3 regions of the Halobacillus sp. HZG1 genome follow, and region 2 is predicted to be linked to each of the others. Evidence: riboswitches for the same ligand, from Rfam matches in the RefSeq annotation. Region 2 holds a riboswitch; each other region holds the start of a gene.
What was found. A riboswitch is a leader RNA that binds a small molecule or an ion and turns the genes downstream of it on or off. The one in region 2 is predicted to bind thiamine pyrophosphate.
Positions count from the first base shown of each region.

Region 1: linked by a shared signal. The riboswitch ahead of thiT (energy-coupled thiamine transporter ThiT) and the one ahead of VKA52_RS14235 (YkoF family thiamine/hydroxymethylpyrimidine-binding protein) in region 2 are both predicted to bind thiamine pyrophosphate.
Region 3: linked by a shared signal. The riboswitch ahead of thiW (energy coupling factor transporter S component ThiW) and the one ahead of VKA52_RS14235 (YkoF family thiamine/hydroxymethylpyrimidine-binding protein) in region 2 are both predicted to bind thiamine pyrophosphate.

Region 1 covers NZ_JAYLVQ010000042.1:15,485-21,272, reverse strand. Annotated here, with positions in the region: gene VKA52_RS06245 (YgjP-like metallopeptidase domain-containing protein) at 1-549, opposite strand, end outside; gene yfkAB (radical SAM/CxCxxxxC motif protein YfkAB) at 568-1,692, opposite strand; gene VKA52_RS06235 (SDR family oxidoreductase) at 1,887-2,792, shown strand; gene VKA52_RS06230 (alpha/beta hydrolase) at 2,746-3,486, shown strand; TPP riboswitch at 3,568-3,667, shown strand; gene thiT (energy-coupled thiamine transporter ThiT) at 3,756-4,322, shown strand; gene VKA52_RS06220 (hypothetical protein) at 4,366-4,644, opposite strand; gene VKA52_RS06215 (phospholipase D family protein) at 4,827-5,788, shown strand, end outside.
Region 2 covers NZ_JAYLVQ010000070.1:213,704-219,491, reverse strand. Annotated here, with positions in the region: gene VKA52_RS14245 (ABC transporter ATP-binding protein) at 1-608, opposite strand, end outside; gene VKA52_RS14240 (ECF transporter S component) at 605-1,183, opposite strand; gene VKA52_RS14235 (YkoF family thiamine/hydroxymethylpyrimidine-binding protein) at 1,180-1,782, opposite strand; TPP riboswitch at 1,874-1,976, opposite strand; gene VKA52_RS14230 (hypothetical protein) at 2,094-2,324, opposite strand; gene VKA52_RS14225 (DUF420 domain-containing protein) at 2,509-3,030, opposite strand; gene VKA52_RS14220 (RDD family protein) at 3,304-3,729, shown strand; gene VKA52_RS14215 (hydroxymethylglutaryl-CoA lyase) at 3,786-4,661, opposite strand; gene VKA52_RS14210 (GntR family transcriptional regulator) at 4,678-5,319, opposite strand; gene VKA52_RS14205 (CaiB/BaiF CoA transferase family protein) at 5,512-5,788, shown strand, end outside.
Region 3 covers NZ_JAYLVQ010000031.1:8,913-14,700, forward strand. Annotated here, with positions in the region: gene VKA52_RS04230 (Fic/DOC family protein) at 1-113, shown strand, start outside; gene VKA52_RS04235 (threonine/serine dehydratase) at 433-1,398, shown strand; gene VKA52_RS04240 (PucR family transcriptional regulator) at 1,416-3,086, shown strand; gene VKA52_RS04245 (DUF3221 domain-containing protein) at 3,109-3,642, opposite strand; TPP riboswitch at 3,755-3,864, shown strand; gene thiW (energy coupling factor transporter S component ThiW) at 3,958-4,446, shown strand; TPP riboswitch at 4,452-4,557, shown strand; gene tenA (thiaminase II) at 4,600-5,286, shown strand; gene thiD (bifunctional hydroxymethylpyrimidine kinase/phosphomethylpyrimidine kinase) at 5,283-5,788, shown strand, end outside.

The DNA of each region.
Region 1 (5,788 bases), on a different contig from region 2:
GGTCTGTTGAATCTTTTGTTTGGATCTCTGAATCAGTCGCCAGTTAAGATGGATGTGGTCCGTTTCTTTTCTTCCAAGCTTCCAATGGTCTTCGTCCGCCTTTATTTCCCACTCGGAAAGTGTCGGGAATTTTTCACCTGCTTTACGGAAAAGCCAATGGTTCACTTCTGCTCGGAGTTGTTCGTTCGCTTCTTCTTCCGTCCAATTTTCAGGATAAGCGAAATGGAAGGTGCCTTTTTGAAAAGCAAAACGGGCCTCTTCCTGATGGTCGGTCCTTAGACGATAGGAGCGGCCAAGGTAAGAAATCTTTACGTTATCGGAAGCAGTTAGGGCATCGATTGCGTATAGATCGTCGTGCGTCTTCTGCCATTTTTCCAAAATCCAGTCCGCTTTCTTTTCAACAAAAGCCTGAATTTTTGCCTCTTCTTTATGAGGGGAGACGGTCACTTTTACTCCATTCAAATCATCGAGGTAGATTTTAATAAAAGAGACGTCCTGCTTTTCTACTGTATAAGCAATGGTTTTTTCTGCGTAAGTAACGATAGGCATTGATGTCTCCTTTCTGACTTACAACGTAATGTTCGTTTTTCGTTTTTGGAAGTCGACACCTTCATAATACGTGTTCTTCACCAGCACGTTCGGACCGAGGCATTTCACGGCCGGACAATGGCAGTTCAAGCTCTTCGCTGTATTCGTAGAAAGCCAGTTCTCATAGGCATCGGAAAGATTGGTGTCTTGAATGTTCCCAAGCCCTGGCTCGTCACCGAAGTCTGTCACGATAATATCCCCTGAGAAAATGTTCACGTTCAAGCGGGAACGTCCGTCTGGATCGTTTCTCACCGTCACATTCTTTTCGCTGTAAAGACGCTTCAGCATATCGAGGTCGTCTTGGGAAGAGCTGCATGGATAGTAGGGCAGCGTCCCGAATAACATCCACATATCGTCATTACGATGATCAAGAAGACGATTGATGCCTTCGCGCATTTGTTCAAGACTTAATGTCTCTAAACTGCTGGCGAAATCCACGGGATACATCGGGTGAATCTCGTGGCGGGCACACTTCATTTCTTTGACATGATCGTGAATGGACTCAAGATATGGGAACGTACGGCGATTCAGCATCGTTTCAGCTGAAACCATGACCCCTTCTTCAGAAAGCCGCTGCGAATTTTCCACCATCCGGTCAAAAAATTTCTTCCGGTTTTCTTCCGATGGTTTTCGTTCCATCCTGGCGAATCCGGTATGAATGAATTCCTCAATCGTTCCCCAGTTGTGGGATATATGTAAAACGTCCAAGTAAGGAATGATCGGGATGTAACGCTCATAAGGAAGCGTCAAGTTGGAATTGATTTGCGTGCGCACGCCGCGCTCATGGGCGTATTTCAAGAGGGGCACCACATAATTTTCCACCGATTTCTTCGACATCATCGGCTCTCCGCCCGTAATGCTCAGTGTACGCAGGTGAGGAATTTCATCAAGCCGTTTCCGGAGCAAGTCCATCGGCAAAGCTTCCGGATCCTTCGCACCTAACGTATATCCGACCGCGCAGTGCTCACAACGCATGTTGCAAAGAGTTGTGGTCGTAAATTCAATGTTCGATAAGGTCATTTTTCCGTGTTCTTCCACGTCCATATACGCTTCCCATGGATCGTAAGAAGGGGTAAGCGCCTGAAGCTTCATGTTCGTACTCATAAATTATGAAACTTCCTTTCTATTTAAATTTATTTCGGTCGATAACCTTTACCATTCTATCATTAATATGCCTAAAACCATACAATATGTATCGGAATTGTTACGGGATCACCTGTGCATGTTTTATGGAAAGAGGAGAATAAGGGTGTGACATCGAATGATATGGGGTAACGACTAGCACAAGGGGGAGTCAGATCATGAAACAAACCGTACTCATTACAGGAGCATCCAGTGGATTCGGTTTCCATACAGCTGTGAAATGTGCAGAAAAAGGTTTTCGTGTCATTGCCACGATGAGAAATATAGAAAAAGCCGTAGCGTACGAAACATTGGACGAGGAGGTCCGTGACCGCATTGAAGTGTGGTCATTGGATGTGACGGATGAACAATCGATCGCGCGATTTTCAGAAAAAGTGAATACGCTGGATCGCTTGGACGTGCTTGTGAATAACGCCGGTTATGCGGTAGGTGGATTTCTTGAACAGGTGCCGCTTGAAACGTACCGGAAACAATTTGATACCAATGTTTTTGGTGTGATTGCCGTTACGAAAGCAGTTCTTCCCCTGATGCGTGCCCAGGGTAGTGGGAAGATTTTGAATGTCAGCAGTGTGAGCGGGTTGATCGGCTTTCCAGGCTTATCCGCTTATGTCTCATCCAAACACGCCTTGGAAGGCTTATCTGAAAGTCTCCGTTTCGAAGTGAAACCATTCGGAATTGATGTCGCTCTGATTGAGCCTGGCTCTTATCAGACCAATATTTGGTCGTCCGGTCTTGTTATGCCGGAAGCCGCCCAGGACCCTGAGTCTCCTTATGCCGAATACATAAAAGGGTTGTGGAATGCGTTGAACAGTGAATCCCATGGCAATCCTCAGGATGTATCAGATTTGATGACGGGATTGATGGAAAAAGAAACCCTGGTGAAACTCCGCTATCCCATCGGTGCCGGTGTGAGAGCGAATGTGTGGTTCAAGCGCTTGCTTCCTTGGAAGTGGTTGGAGAATACCGTGTTACAAAAAATACTTGGAAAAGAGAAAGCCAAAGGAGTGGGATTGAATGGAAAACGTGATGCATGGAGCAGAGGAGATGCGCTTCGAGGGTAATGAAGTCGGTATCCTCATCTCTCATGGGTTTACAGGAACGACACAAAGTATGCAGCCTTTAGCTGAAGCCTATGCCAGAGCTGGTTACACCGTTTATTGTCCGAGATTAAAGGGTCATGGAACAAGTCCTGAGGATATGGAATCCACCTCACATATGGACTGGGTGCAATCAGTGGAAGAAGCTTATTCCTGGTTAAAAGACAGGTGTTCCAAAATATTTGTCGTCGGTTTATCGATGGGTGGGACGCTTGCGTTGTATATGGCGAGTCAGTATCGGGACATTGAGGGAGTCATTCCAATCAATGCGGCCATCGATATCCCGGCACTGGAAAGCAGCCAGGGTTCGGATGAACGCTTTTTAGATGCGATCGGTTCCGATATCAAAGATCCAGAGACGGTCGAACTTGCGTATGACCGCACGCCAGTGAAATCGATCGGAGAGCTGGTTGAATTGATGGGCATGGTCAAGGATAGACTGGATGAAATCCACTGCCCGATCATGATTTTCGTATCGGATGAGGATCACGTTGTACCTCCGCATAACTCGGAAGTCATTTTCGAATCGGTGTTTTCTGAACACAAGGAGATTATCCATCTGGAGAATAGTTATCATGTAGCGACCCTTGATCATGACAAGGATATGATCATTGAGCGTACCTTGGAATTTTTCCAAATGTACACGAATACGAAGTGATTGCCCGGGAAATACAAAAGGTTTTGTAATCTAGTAAAAAGTTTATTATAATAGAGACAAAACAAGAAAAGTAAACGGTATAAAGCCTTCAAGGGGAGCCTCCGGCTGAGAGTGAACATTTCGTTCTGACCCTTCGAACCTGTCAGTTAGCACTGGCGTAGGGATGGCGGCTTTTTTGATGGTGCAATGCAGAATTGGGACTCCTCCATCAGGAAGCTTCCCTATTTGGCGTTGCTTTTTTTGTGTCTTTTTTTAGGAGGAATGTTGAAATGAGAAATCGTCGCGTTTTATTTCTCGTAGAAGTTGCGATTTTTTCAGCACTCGCATTATTGTTGGATATCATCCCGTTTTTATCATTTAAACTGTGGGCGCAGGGAGGTTCGGTTTCCTTTGCCATGGTCCCTGTATTCATTATGGCTTTCCGCTGGGGCTTGAAAGGGGGCGTCACCACCGGTCTTCTGTTAGGAATCTATCAAATTATGACCGGCGCCTATATTATGACACTACTTCAGGCGTTCCTCGACTATATCGTCGCCTTTGCAGTAATCGGAGCGGCCGGGTTGGTAGCGAAACCGCTCTGGAAGGCGATCCAATCGAAAGAGTCCCGTCGATTGATCGGATGGATTGTTGTCGGCTGCCTGATTGGAAGCGTGCTCCGCTTTTTCGGACACTTTTTTGCAGGAATCGTCTTTTACGGCGAATTCGCCCCTGAGGGACAGCCTGTCTGGTTGTATTCCCTCATCTATAATGGTGGGTACATGCTCCCGGCGTTTATCTTAAGCAGTATCGTCGTCAGTCTCCTATTTGTAAAACGGCCAAAACTATTAAGCCATTAAATTAAATCCCCCGTCCGATGTTCTGACATCGGACGGGGGATTTTTAATAGCTCTTCCTTCTATGAATGTCCACAAACGCCGCCTTTTCTTGATGACTCAGTTTCGAGATGTCTCCAGGGTTCGTTGCCTGGTTAAGCGCTAGGGGTGGCATGAAAGCAAATCGCTTTCCTGTGGGGAGCGCCGAGCTTCCTCTCACTACGTCCTGCGGAATCTCGTCTATCTCCTTCTCCCACGGGAGTCTCGCAGCTTCCCAACCACCGCATTTCATATAAGGGGAGAAACGAACCCCTATACCGAGATGGAGTGTCCACCACTCTTCCATCTAGAGTGGGTATCAAGCTTTCACTTTCTGAATGCCCAGTGGGCAGAATTAATATTATACTCTTCCACGACCCTGCCATATCGTTCAATATATTATGTTTTTATTTTTTTTCTTCTATTAAGGTTTGAGACAGGGCATTATAGTGAAAATAGAATAAGCACTCTAGTTGAGGAGGCTACATAATGGACCGTTTGAAGCGGATTGGAAAAAGTAAATGGTTTTGGATCATTGTCGCTATTATCGCTGTTTTAAGTGTTACCATTGCTTATCATACTTCATGGAAAGCTCTTCCTGAGGGGATCTCTTATGAAGGAGAGAAGCATCAGATGGAAAATATCGAGTTTTTCCGTGATTTAACATATGAAGACGAAGCAGGGAAGACGGTGCATGATCTTCAGGTTTTTGAAGAGATCAACCGGACGATAGGGGAGGCGGAAGACTTTATTGTGGCCGATATGTTTCTATTCAATGGCTACACAAATGGAAAAAACGAGTTTCCTGACATCTCCAGCAACCTGGTTGACGCCATATTAAAACGAAAAGAGGAAGTCCCTGATTTGAAGGTGGTTTTCATAACCGATCAGATCAACACCGTGTATGGATCGTATGAGTCTGAGACGATCAAGCGCCTGGAAGATGGCGGTGTGGATGTTGTTTTGACCAACTTGAATAAATTGAGAGACTCGAATCCTTTATACTCCAGCGTCTGGCGGCTGTTGTTTTCCTGGATGGGCACCGGAGAAAACGGCTGGATCAGTAATCCGATGGCCAAAGAAGCTCCGGATGTGACCTTGAGGTCCTACATGAAACTGCTGAACATCAAGGCGAATCACAGGAAAGTCCTGGTCACGGAGAAATCTGCGATTGTCTCGACTGCCAATCCTCATGATGCGAGTGGATATCATGAAAACGTGGCGTTCAAGATGACGGGGCCGATCATCAAAGATATATTAGAAGCGGAAGAAGCGGTCGTCAACTATTCAGGAGAAGCTGATTTTCCTGACTATGAAGATCGCACTTGGGAAGAGCAGGAAGGTCCTCTGACGACCCAATTTGTGACGGAAGGGAAAATTTACAGATCCATTCTTGATGAATTGTCGGCTGCTGGTGAAGGGGACACCGTATGGCTCGGAATGTACTATTT
Region 2 (5,788 bases):
TCGATGACAAGCAGAGTGAAAGAAAGCTCCTCTTTCAATATTTTCAAAAGCTGGATGAATTCCTTCCGCGCCACTGGATCCAGATTCGCCGTCGGTTCATCGAGAATCAATACTTCCGGTTCCATGGCGAGGATGCAGGCAAGGGCGACTTTCTGCTTCTGGCCACCGGAGAGGGAGGAGATGTCCGCTGTTTTGTAGGCTTCCATCCCGACCTGACGCAGTGCTTGGTCCACTTTTTCCACCATCGACGCATGAGGTGTATTCAAGTTTTCAAGACCAAAGGCCACTTCATCCTCAACGGTAATCATGCAGAACTGCGTCTCGGGATCCTGGAAAACGACGCCGACGTTCTGCGCCATTTCACCGGCAGGATAGGAGTCGGTCCGCTGACCTTGCACGAGAACTTCTCCGTTCATGGCACCATCTAATTCCCGAGGATAGAGCCCGTTCAAACAGTGGGTGAGGGAACTTTTCCCCGACCCGCTCGGACCAAGGATCAGCATGTTTTCTCCTTCCTCGATGGAAAAAGTCAGACGCGACAGCACAGGCTTCTGTCTCTCCTCATAACGGAGGGTAAGGTCCTCAACGCGTATCACTTCCTGACTCATGCCGCCTGCTTCCTTCGCTGTTCTTTCCCGAGAGCGAAGCTTGAGAGGACACCTGTCTTCGCTAAAGCGTCACTGAGCGCTTTACCTGCGACACCTGAGATGATCGCACCACTGATGATGCGGGCGATGAACATGGCGACGACGTACCCTGTACTGAGGGCTGCGTAGCCGGAAAGGAAGTAACCCCAGACGAAGCTGAACACCGCCGCCATCACACCGGCAAGCATGAGGGTGAACAGGTCATAACGCTTGTACCTCGTCATAGCGAAGGCGGATTCTGCGCCGAGCCCCTGGATCATCCCTGAAACGAGCAGCATCGGACCAACTGCATTCCCTAGCAGCACTTCGACCGCCGCCGCAATCGTTTCGGATAAAAACGCGGCGCCGGGTTTGCGGATGATGTAAGCCGCAATGATCGACACGATGAACCAGATGCCGAAGATGAGGTCATAGCCGATCGGTCCGAAAAAGCCGACGAGGATTTTCCCGACCGGAAGGAAGGCCAGATACACGACCGCAAAGACGACAGAAAGGACGGACATGACGACGATTTCTTTCAGTTTCCAGCTGTTCATGCTGTATCATCCTTATGGGAAGGGCTGTTGGCAGAGACCGTCACGGTCATGACCGTATGCGAAGAGCCGCTTGCTTCTGTCTCTCTGAACACATCCTCAAGTCCTTTGAAAATGTCACGCGTATCTCCGTCGAGACGGGTGGAGTAGTGGGCAGGCGTGACTTCAACGCCTTTTTCTTTCATCGCTTCGATTTGACTGTAGATAGTGTCCATATAGTCCCCGCCACCCATGGGATACAACGAGAACTTCGCCGCAATGCGTTGTTCAATTTCTCTGGAGTGAGACTTGTTCAATCGTTCTTCTGATTCATCCATGTGGGCATCCCCGGATGAATCTCCCGGACAGCCGATGGAAAAGGTTCCTTGAAAAGCGACATGGACGCCTGTTTTCGCGATATGTAACAGAATCGCTTCGGTGACATCAAAGACATGCTCCATCCGGCCGCGCACCGTCGTCGTGACGTCATCCGTCTTCATCCACACTTTCGAGCTGTCCACTTCATTCAGACTGCCCTTGATATAATCCACGAAGTTGTCGGCCATCGGGTGCACAGAAAAAGAGCACCCCGCAATTCTTGAAGTTCCACAGTTGTTTTCCATTTCTAAATTCCTCCTTTTTTAAGCACAAAAAAACTGCATCCCACGGGAATGCAGTCTACCAATCATAAAGGAAGAACCAGTCAGGTCCTTGTGAATGACGACTGCACTTCCCCACGCTAGTATTATCTAGTTCGGGTTCCAAGGGTCGGAATGTCTCCTCTCAGCCGCCTCAAGCAGCTCCCCCAGTGCAACACGCGTATGCAATTCTTGTACGTTGCTTCCATCGTAGCGGAGAGTCATAGATTTGTAAACCACCTTTTTCCTGAAAAACAAATGGACCGGACCGCCAAACGGCGGATCCGGTCCATTCCTTATGCTTTCGACAAGCGTAACTTCATTACATTCTGATCTATGACACAATCGATATAGGGTACGCGTTCATAAGGGTAATACGTGAGAGAAGTGGGTATCACTTCCATCATTTGATACAGGTCCTCTGTTGAAGCCACATCATTCAAAACCAATTGCACGTCTTCACCAGTCATCGAGGAGAACTTGGCCGAAGTGTAACCTTCATTTTTCATAAATTGGAGTAGATCCATAGTAGTCTCCTTATTATCTGACCTTGAACCTTACATTTTCCCTGAATAGCAATATTCGAAACATAAACCTTAGAAATTACTTAACGCGACATCGCTCTAACTATTATTCTACTATAACAAGGTGCAGGAAGGAAGCAAAGAGTTTCGACAAAAAAACAGGACCTGCATCGCTTCTTGTCGTGCATCAATAATAAGGGGAGATCATCAAGTAGACGATGACTCCGGTGAGACTGACGTACAGCCATAACGGCATCGTCCAACGCGCGATTTTCCGGTGCTTATCGACCTTCATCGCAAGTCCGCGGAACAAAGTGAGTAGCGCAAGCGGCACGATGAGAGCTGCCAGTACGATATGGGTGATCAAAATGAAATAATAGATGCCGGCAACGATTCCTTCACCGCCGAACGACGTCGACTCCGCCATCGAATGGTACGTCAGGTACGAAATGAGGAAAAGAGCCGTAGATGTGAAGGCAGCGAAAATGAAGCGCTTGTGCCACTTCACGTTTTTCCTGATGATCATGAACAAGGCAGCAACCAGGAACACGAACGTAAAGGAATTCAAGACCGCATTCAAGAGGGGAAGAAGTTTGATATTGAACCCGAGATCCCCGTCGACTTTTGGTAAGAACAATAAAGCCACAACGATGAGGTTGATGGCGATGGAAAGCCCCACGACCCATGGGACGTAATTGAATTTTTTCATGGTATCGATCCTTTCTCAATCTCTTTATATAGAATCCTAGTCAAGTATAAAGAAAGAGAGAGGAGAATGCTATGACAGAAAACGCACAATTTGTCGAGGGAACACGTTTTAATTGAAAACAGGACGCACGCAGGCCTTCGAAACATGAAAAAAGGCATGTCATGAATAAAGAGATGGGGCAAAAGCTCCATCTCTTTTTCTTCGTTCTGGGTGAATGGGCAAACCGATGACGACGAAAACCCATAGGATACTACACAGAAAGGAGGGACTTCGATGTCCGAAAGAAACTTGTTCCTCAGATTCATAGGCACAGGCCTCGAATTCATCGTATCCGGCTTCCTCGCCATCCTATACACAGCAACCCAGGACACTGGGCGCGGTTTTGATCCGAACCCCGTCTTTTGGAAAGCGTTCATCATCATCCATGTCTCGCTTCTCCTCGTCATTCCGCTGCTTGCGAAAGGAAGGACACTCGGCATGCTGTTGACGCATCTCACCATTGAAACGAATGCAGGAAAGCCGCCGAACTTCATGCAGATTCTCATACGTGTGATCCTCGGGTTCGGTCCGGTCATTCTTACCCAGGGAATGTGGTATTGGATTTCCTTTGTCACCGGTTTGATGGATCCGAAAGGGAGAGGGTGGAGTGAGATCATCTCTTTTACGACGATCAAATGGAAAGAGCCTCCGCCGGAGTAAGAGGCTCAGGCCTCTGCTGCTTTATATAAAGGGATTCTGACGTAGTTAGGCATAATTTATAGTTTTGAAACCATACCCGGAAGCTTTTTCTCCATCAATCCTTCAAGCCAGTGGGTGGTTTCAACGAGTGGATCCAGAGAAGCGGTTGTTTCTACGCCCATTTGATGGAACATATGAACCATATCTTCGGTACACACATTCCCTACGGCCTTAGGTGCAAAAGGGCACCCTCCGAGTCCTCCGATGGAAGAGTCGAAAGAAGTGACACCTTCCTGGTATGCGGCTAAAACATTCGCTAGTCCTAACCCTCTTGTATTATGAAAATGAAGTCTGAGAGGTACTTCACCTTTGAAAGCCTCTTGGAAGGAGTGGACGACTTTTTTCACTTGAAGCGGATTAGCCTGCCCTGTGGTGTCTGCCAATACCATTTCAGTACAACCTGCTTGTATGAAGTCTTCGGAAATTTTTAAGACTCTATTTATGGGTACGTCCCCTTCAAATGGACAGCCGAAGACAGTGCCGAGAACTCCTGTCACAGGTTTTCCTTCTTCTTGAGCTTCCTTCGTAACTTCGACCAGGGCATCTTTGGATTCTTCTACTGTTCGTTTGGCATTTTTGAGGTTGAAAGTGTCGCTCGTCGCTAAAACAGTATGGATGACGTCGATATTTGTGCGTAGAGCTCTTTCCAGACCGGATCTACTTAATACTAAGCCTGAATACTGGACGTTTGAATCTCGTGGAACCTGTTCCATGACTTGCTCTGCATCACTCATTTGAGGAACGACTTTTGGGTTCACAAAAGAAACGGCTTCCACTTGTTTCAATCCGGACTGTACAAGTCGTTCAATCAGCTCCACCTTTTTTTCAGTAGGTACCCACTTCTTTTCATTCTGCAAACCATCCCTCGGGCCGACTTCACATATATGAATCATAACTTTTCCTCCTCATTCAGGATTCATGATCTATGTTCTTCAACACGTGGTCTCTTCCTTGATATATGTGTTCCTGCATAGCAGTTTTGGCACGGTCCGGTTCATTTGCTTGTATAGCGACCGATATGGTTTGGTGCAACTCAAGAGATTTTTTTAACTGATATTCGTTATACCAATAAAAGGACCGGAAAACTAATGGGAGTACGGTCACACTAGAGATGTGAAACCTCAAATGTTCATTATGAGAGGCGTTGTAAACAGCACTGTGGAATTGGTTGTTCAACTCCATGATTTCATTCAATCTTTCTGTTCTCTCATAGGTGGGGTTTTCAAGCAAATCCTTAAACTGTTCATTGCACCTTTCCATAGCTTCGATATCCTCATCGCTTCGATTCACAGCAGCTTCGGCGGCTGCATAACCCTCCAGCAGTGCCCTCAAATTATAAATCTGTCTGATATCTTCCGTATTGAACTCACTGACTATGACACCTCTTTTTAAAGGAGAGATCAGCCTCTCTGTTTCGAGGCGCTTTATGGCTTCTCGTATCGGTGTGCGGCTGATTTGTAATTCTTTTGCAAGGTTTTCTTCCGTTAAACGGGTGCCTGGTGCGTAGGCACCTTCAATAATGGACTTTTTTATGCGTTCATAAGCTTCCATAATTCTATCCCTCCTTGGTGCTATTGTATACAAAGGGAATTTCAACAGCAACTAAATTGCTGTATTTTTCTGAATAAAGTGCAAAATACCGGCTATTTATACATAATATTTGATTTTTCTGAATTTTAAGTTGATTTATTGTATACAAAGTGCTACGATGAATTCAAATTAATGGAAATGGAGGTTGTTAACGTGGACAATTCCGAACACCTGCCGTTGCAGGGGGTACGCGTACTAGAATTAGGGACGCTTCTTGCCGGACCATTTTCAGGGAGGTTGTTAGCTGATTTCGGGGCTGAAGTCATTAAAGTAGAACCGCCTGGAAAGTCCGACCCTATGAGAAATTGGGGCAAAAAGAAAGATGGCGTAGGCTTATGGTGGCCGATTCAATCGCGCAATAAAAAGTCTATTACTCTGAATCTTAGAGAGGAAGCGGGACAACGTGTCCTGAAAGATTTAGTGAAGGAGT
Region 3 (5,788 bases), on a different contig from region 2:
TAGTACCACCAGAAGCCATCTTTAAAGCGAGTGTCCAATCTGTCAAAGATGTAAGCGCTCTTGCTCAGGTTATCAGTCAATCCTTAACCAACTACCAGAAACCTTCAGCCTGAAACGAGGCTGAAGGTTTTTTTATGAAGAAAAGGAGTCCACTTGAATAAAAAAAGTACAGCCGGGCTAAAAGTTGGATCTACGATTCGAATAGGAAGTGGTCTTTGAGGGATCGGGGATAGTGGCTTACCCATCTGACTTGTTTAATCTTTTATTGAGGACGCCGCGCGCCAAAGAACGGCGGCCTTTTACCAAAAGAATACGGCTTTGAACCCAACTAGTATTTTATCTCTTTAAATATAAGAGGTTGTTCCACTATAATAAAAATAACTGAAAATTCAAAACTTAGATTCATCTAAATTCTAGAAGGAGGACGTTATGATGACCAGCCTTTCCTTCAGAGAGGTATGGGAAGCGAAGAGTCGCATAGCTTCGTTTGTCCAATCCACTCCTATCCTTTATTCAGAGCCTCTTTCTGAGCGTACCGGCGCACGTGTTCACTTGAAACTTGAACATACCCATCCTACGGGGTCATTCAAGCTCAGAGGAGCAGCTAACAAAATTCTATCTCTTCCCGAGGAGGACTTAAAGAAAGGGGTAACTACCTTTTCAACTGGTAATCATGGGATCTCTGTTGCCTATATAGCAGCACAATTAGGGATTCCTTGTACAGTTTGTATTTCGAATCGTGTTCCGGAGGCTAAGGTTAATCGGTTGAAAAAGCTGCAAGCTGGGGTTGAAATCGTGGGGAAAAGTCAAGATGACGCAGAAGCAAGGTGTACGGAGTTGGAAAGAGACGAAGGGATGACCGTGATCAAGCCTTTTGACGATCGGGAAATTATCGCCGGCCAGGGCACGATTGCGCTTGAGATTATGGAACAGTGTCCGGATGTCGATGAGGTCATCATTCCCTTGTCTGGAGGAGGACTGCTGTCCGGGATTGCTTTTGTTATGAAATCTATTGAACCTTCCATACTCGTAACGGGTGTGACGATGCAGAAGGGGGCGGTCATGCAGGAAAGCCTCGCCAAGGGGAAACCTGTCATCCTCGAGGAGTCTTATACCCTGGCTGACAGCCTGCTTGGAGGAATCGGGACAGAGAATCGTTACACTTTTCCCATGACGAAAGCTTTTATGGATAAAGGAGTGCTTGTGGAAGAGGCGCATATTGAAGAAGGGCTGATCTTCACTCTCGAACACCATAAGATGGTTGTGGAAGGAGCAGCGGCCACAGGGATTGGCCACTTGCTTCATTGTAATGATCTACAAGGTAAAAATGTTGTTGTCGTCATGACAGGAAACAATATCGATCATCAAGCGGTTACAGATCTTTTGGCTAAATCGTAAGTGGGGGAGGAGTGGAGATGGGGGTTGCCGTGGAGGAAGTCTTAAAACTTTCCGTTCTCGAAAAAGCGAAAGTGCAGACAGAGATGTATCATCGCCAGGTAGACTGGATCTCCGTAATTGAAACACCTGTGGAGAACTTTGTAAGAAACAATGAATTTGTGTTAAGTACAGGGGTTGGGTGCGGAGAAGATGTGCTGGCACTAGAAGAATATGTGAGAGATGTCATCCGTTCGGAAGCATCTGTGCTGGCGTTTGCCACAGGACGGCATCTTTATAAAATCCCGGACCGGGTGTTAAAACTTGCGGAGAAACATGAGTTGATTGTAATGGAAATTCCATGGGAGGTCCGTTTCGGAGATATTTTACAGGACGTTTTACGATTGATTAATGAGGAGAGCCGCCAGGAGCAGCAAAGGACGGAAGAAATTCGCCAAGAGTTGATCAACTGTGTTCTGAACGGAAAAGGGCTGCAGGAGATCACATCCATCATCTATCAGAACACAGGTATTCCAACCGCGATCAGTGACCACAACAAACAAATCCGGGCGAATCAGTATTTTGATCGATATTTCATCGATGTCTTGAATGGACACGAACTGTCGCAGGAAGGCATCCTGGTAGAAACCGAAATGGACAGTGAGCACCCACTCCGCCATTACATTGAAACCTATGAAATCGGTGAACAGAAATGCTACCAGCTTACCATTTTATCGAACTATAAAAAACAAGGATATATTCTCTTTAAGCCGAAGGAAGAAAAGGAGTTAACCTGGGTGAACCTTCATATCCTTGAGCATGCGCTTACCGCATGTGCCTTATATTTCGTAAAAGAGAATGCCATTGAAATGACTGAAATCAGGCTTAAGGACAACTTCCTGCTGGATTTAGCTAAGCGGGAGAGGGAGATGGACAGAGCTCTTTTATCAAAAGCACAGCTGCTTGGTTATGACCTGGAGAAGCCTTATATTTGTCTCGTCGGCCACATCCGGTTCGTTCAGCCGGAGGAGGAGCGCACCTCTTTAACGATGCCTCAGGTCAAGTCGTCATCAATCAACAGTCGGAATTATTACATTCAGAAGGAAGTCACACATGCGGGTGATGCCCTGCATAGGAGGACGATGACCACTTTTGATGAAGGGGAGGTCATCGTTTATTTGGAAACAGACCGGCCGGACTACGGAGAAACCGCGAATCAGTTTCTTGACCTGATTGAGCGGAGACTTCATGAGTTGTTGAAGGGGATTACGATCAGCTGGGGGATCTCCTGCCATAAAGGGGGGTATCAGGTTTTTCATAAAAGCTATGAAGAGGCGGAAACCGCACTGAAAATCGGTCAGCAGCATGAAGAAGGGGAGCGGACGTTTTTCAGTGACACGAGAATGAACCGCCTGCTTATGGCGCTGTCCCACGAAGAAGAAATTGGAGCCATTGTGTCGGATACACTGGAGAAGCTGATTGATTATGATCAGAAGCGGCAGACAGAACTGATTCATACGTTTATGGTCTACAATAAATACAACAGCAATGTCAGCCAGACGGCCCGTGCGCTGAATTTGCACCGCCAATCTTTGCTGCACAGATTGAGAAACATTGAACATTTGACCGGGCTGTCACTTCTCAATGCTGATGACCTCTTTTTGCTAGAGCTCAGCGTAAGGTTATGGCTTTTGAAAAAAGTCGATGCATAGAGCGCTACCTCGCGGTAGCGCTCTATTTTTTATCTTTGACGGTCGTTTTCCATTCGCCCTGATTGGTCCCGCGTCGATCCAGCTCGACGGTCCACTGGTCGGATTCCTTGTCAAAAGAAAGCAGAGAAACAATCAGCACATCGGACTTTTCCGGTTCTTTTTCAGATAATGCAGTAGAAAGAGCTTCAGAAGCTTTTAAGTCTGCTCCCTCTACTTCACTCATTTCAAGCTCCTGGACTTTTTCAGCGGTGGCTTGTTCAGGGTACGATTCAGCGATATCCCCGTCTACCCAGACCTCGACCTGTTTGCCGACCCATAAACCTTTAGGAGCTCCAGACACCCACATGGCCCTTCCTTCCTCCCCTGACCCATCATCCATCGGTGTGACAACAAGGATACTGTCCTCATCCTGATCCATGACAAACCCGCTTATGTCCGGGTCGGGTACTTCTGCTTCCACTTCCTTCTGGTCTACTTCCTCCGTTTCTGACAGCCCACATCCACTAAGGCATAAAGAGAAAACCATGAACATACCAAGCATCCATCTCATTTTCATCATTCACACACTCCTTATCTACTTAATGATGACGTTTGAACGGGAGCAAAAGTTTCACATGACAGAAACATCCAATTTTGTTATGATGAAAATCACCAAGCGAATAAGTTTATGAAACTACTAGGGGAGCCTGAATAGGCTGAGAGGAAAGCGAGCGAGCTTTCTGACTCTTACAAACCTGATCTGGTTAATACCAGCGGAGGGAAGTAGTCTGACGATACGTGTATCGGCTTACTGCATACCAGGCCAGGTCCTCTAAGGATCTGGCTTTTTTATTTGCCTCCATTCTACTCCCGTTCAGAAAGGTGGTGAAATATGAAAAACACAAAGTTACTCACAACGATGGCTGTGCTTGTGGCAATCGGGACGCTCGGGGCGCAATTCCTTTGGTTCCCTGCCGGTATTGCAAAAGCTTATCCTGTCCAGCATGCGGTTAATGTGATTGCGGCGGTGGTGCTTGGCCCCGTGCCGGCGGTCATGATTGCTTTTGTTATCGGGCTTTTACGTTTCTTATTAGGGCTCGGCACCTTTCTTGCTTTCCCAGGTGGGATGTTTGGTGCATTATTGGCAGGGCTTTTTTATCGGATGTTTGAAAGAAAAAGTTCTGCGGTGATTGGTGAAGTGCTCGGCACTGGAGTCATCGGAGCTTTGGCATCTGTCCCGATCGCACACGTCTTAATGGGAAGTTCAGCTGGTGTTTTTGCGTTTGTTCCTTCTTTTGTCGTAAGTAGTCTCTCGGGGGCTTTCATTGCTGCCTTCATTTTATCACGAGTGAAAGTTGAAAACATGATCTTACAACCATAATACACGGAAACTGCTAGGGGCGCGAGTATTCGCTGAGATAAGGAAACATTCCTTGGTCCCTCAATACCTGATCCGGGTCATGCCGGCGGAGGGAAGTAGTAAGAATCCCCTTCTGTCCTCTAGTAGCTTCCAAGAATAATAGGAGGCTCTATCATGTCTTTTTCCAAACAATTAAGAAATGAAAATCAGGATATTTATCAAGAAATCTTCACTCATCCCTTTGTCCAGGGGATCGGGAAAGGAGAGGTCCCGAAAGAAGCGTTGATTCATTATATCAAGGCTGATTATGAATATCTGAATGCTTTTATGCATGTGTATGGAATCGCTATTTCCAAGTCCCCTCGTAGAGAAGACATTCAACTGTTTAATAAGCAAATCGATTTTGTGTTGAACAGCGAGATCCATCCTCATAACAATTTTTGTGAACAGATTGGCGTTTCCTATGAAGAGCTTCAAGGGTATCCGCTGCCGCCGACTGCTGATCACTATATAAAGCATATGCTATTTCATGCCCATAATGGGGGGATCGGTGAAATATTAGCGGCCTTGCTTCCATGCCCGTGGACCTATTATGAAATCGGGGTCGAGCTTAAGAACCACTACCAGCCAGGGGTTGACCATCCTTTTCTCCCTTGGATCGATTTTTATGCCGATGCAGAGGTGAACAGTCTGACGGCGGTGTTATGTGAGCGGCTTGATCAGTATGCTGTACAAGCGTCTGAACCAGAAAAACAGCGGATGAGAGAAGCTTTTCGTAAAAGTTGTCAGCTGGAATATGCTTTTTGGGATATGGCTTACACACAAGAACAATGGCCTTGTGAAAAGGAGGTTGTGAGATGAGACAAGTATCATGTGCGCTGACAATTGCAGGGACTGATCCGAGTGGTGGCGCGGGTATACAGGCAGACTTGAAGACGTTCCAGGAATTGAAGAGTTACGGGATGAGTGTTGTAACTTCAGTCGTTTCCCAAAACACGACAGGTGTGAAGGATGTACATCACCTCCCGGAAAATTTCATTAAGAGTCAGCTGGAAGCTATTTCTGTGGATATGCCTGTTCATGCACTGAAAACTGGGATGATTGCCAATAAGGGGATGATGAGAGTCATCAGTGAATGGTTGGATGAAGTGGCTGCTCCTTACATCATGGACCCTGTCATGGTTGCCCAGAGCGGGGACCCCTTGATTGAAAAAGAAGATCAACGGTATTTAAAAGAATACCTTGTGCCCAGGACATCACTCGTCACTCCGAACATCCCTGAAGCTGAAGTCCTTGTCGGAGGAATAATTAAAACAGAAGCAGATATGAAAGAAGCAGCCGAGATGATTGTGAAAGATTTAGG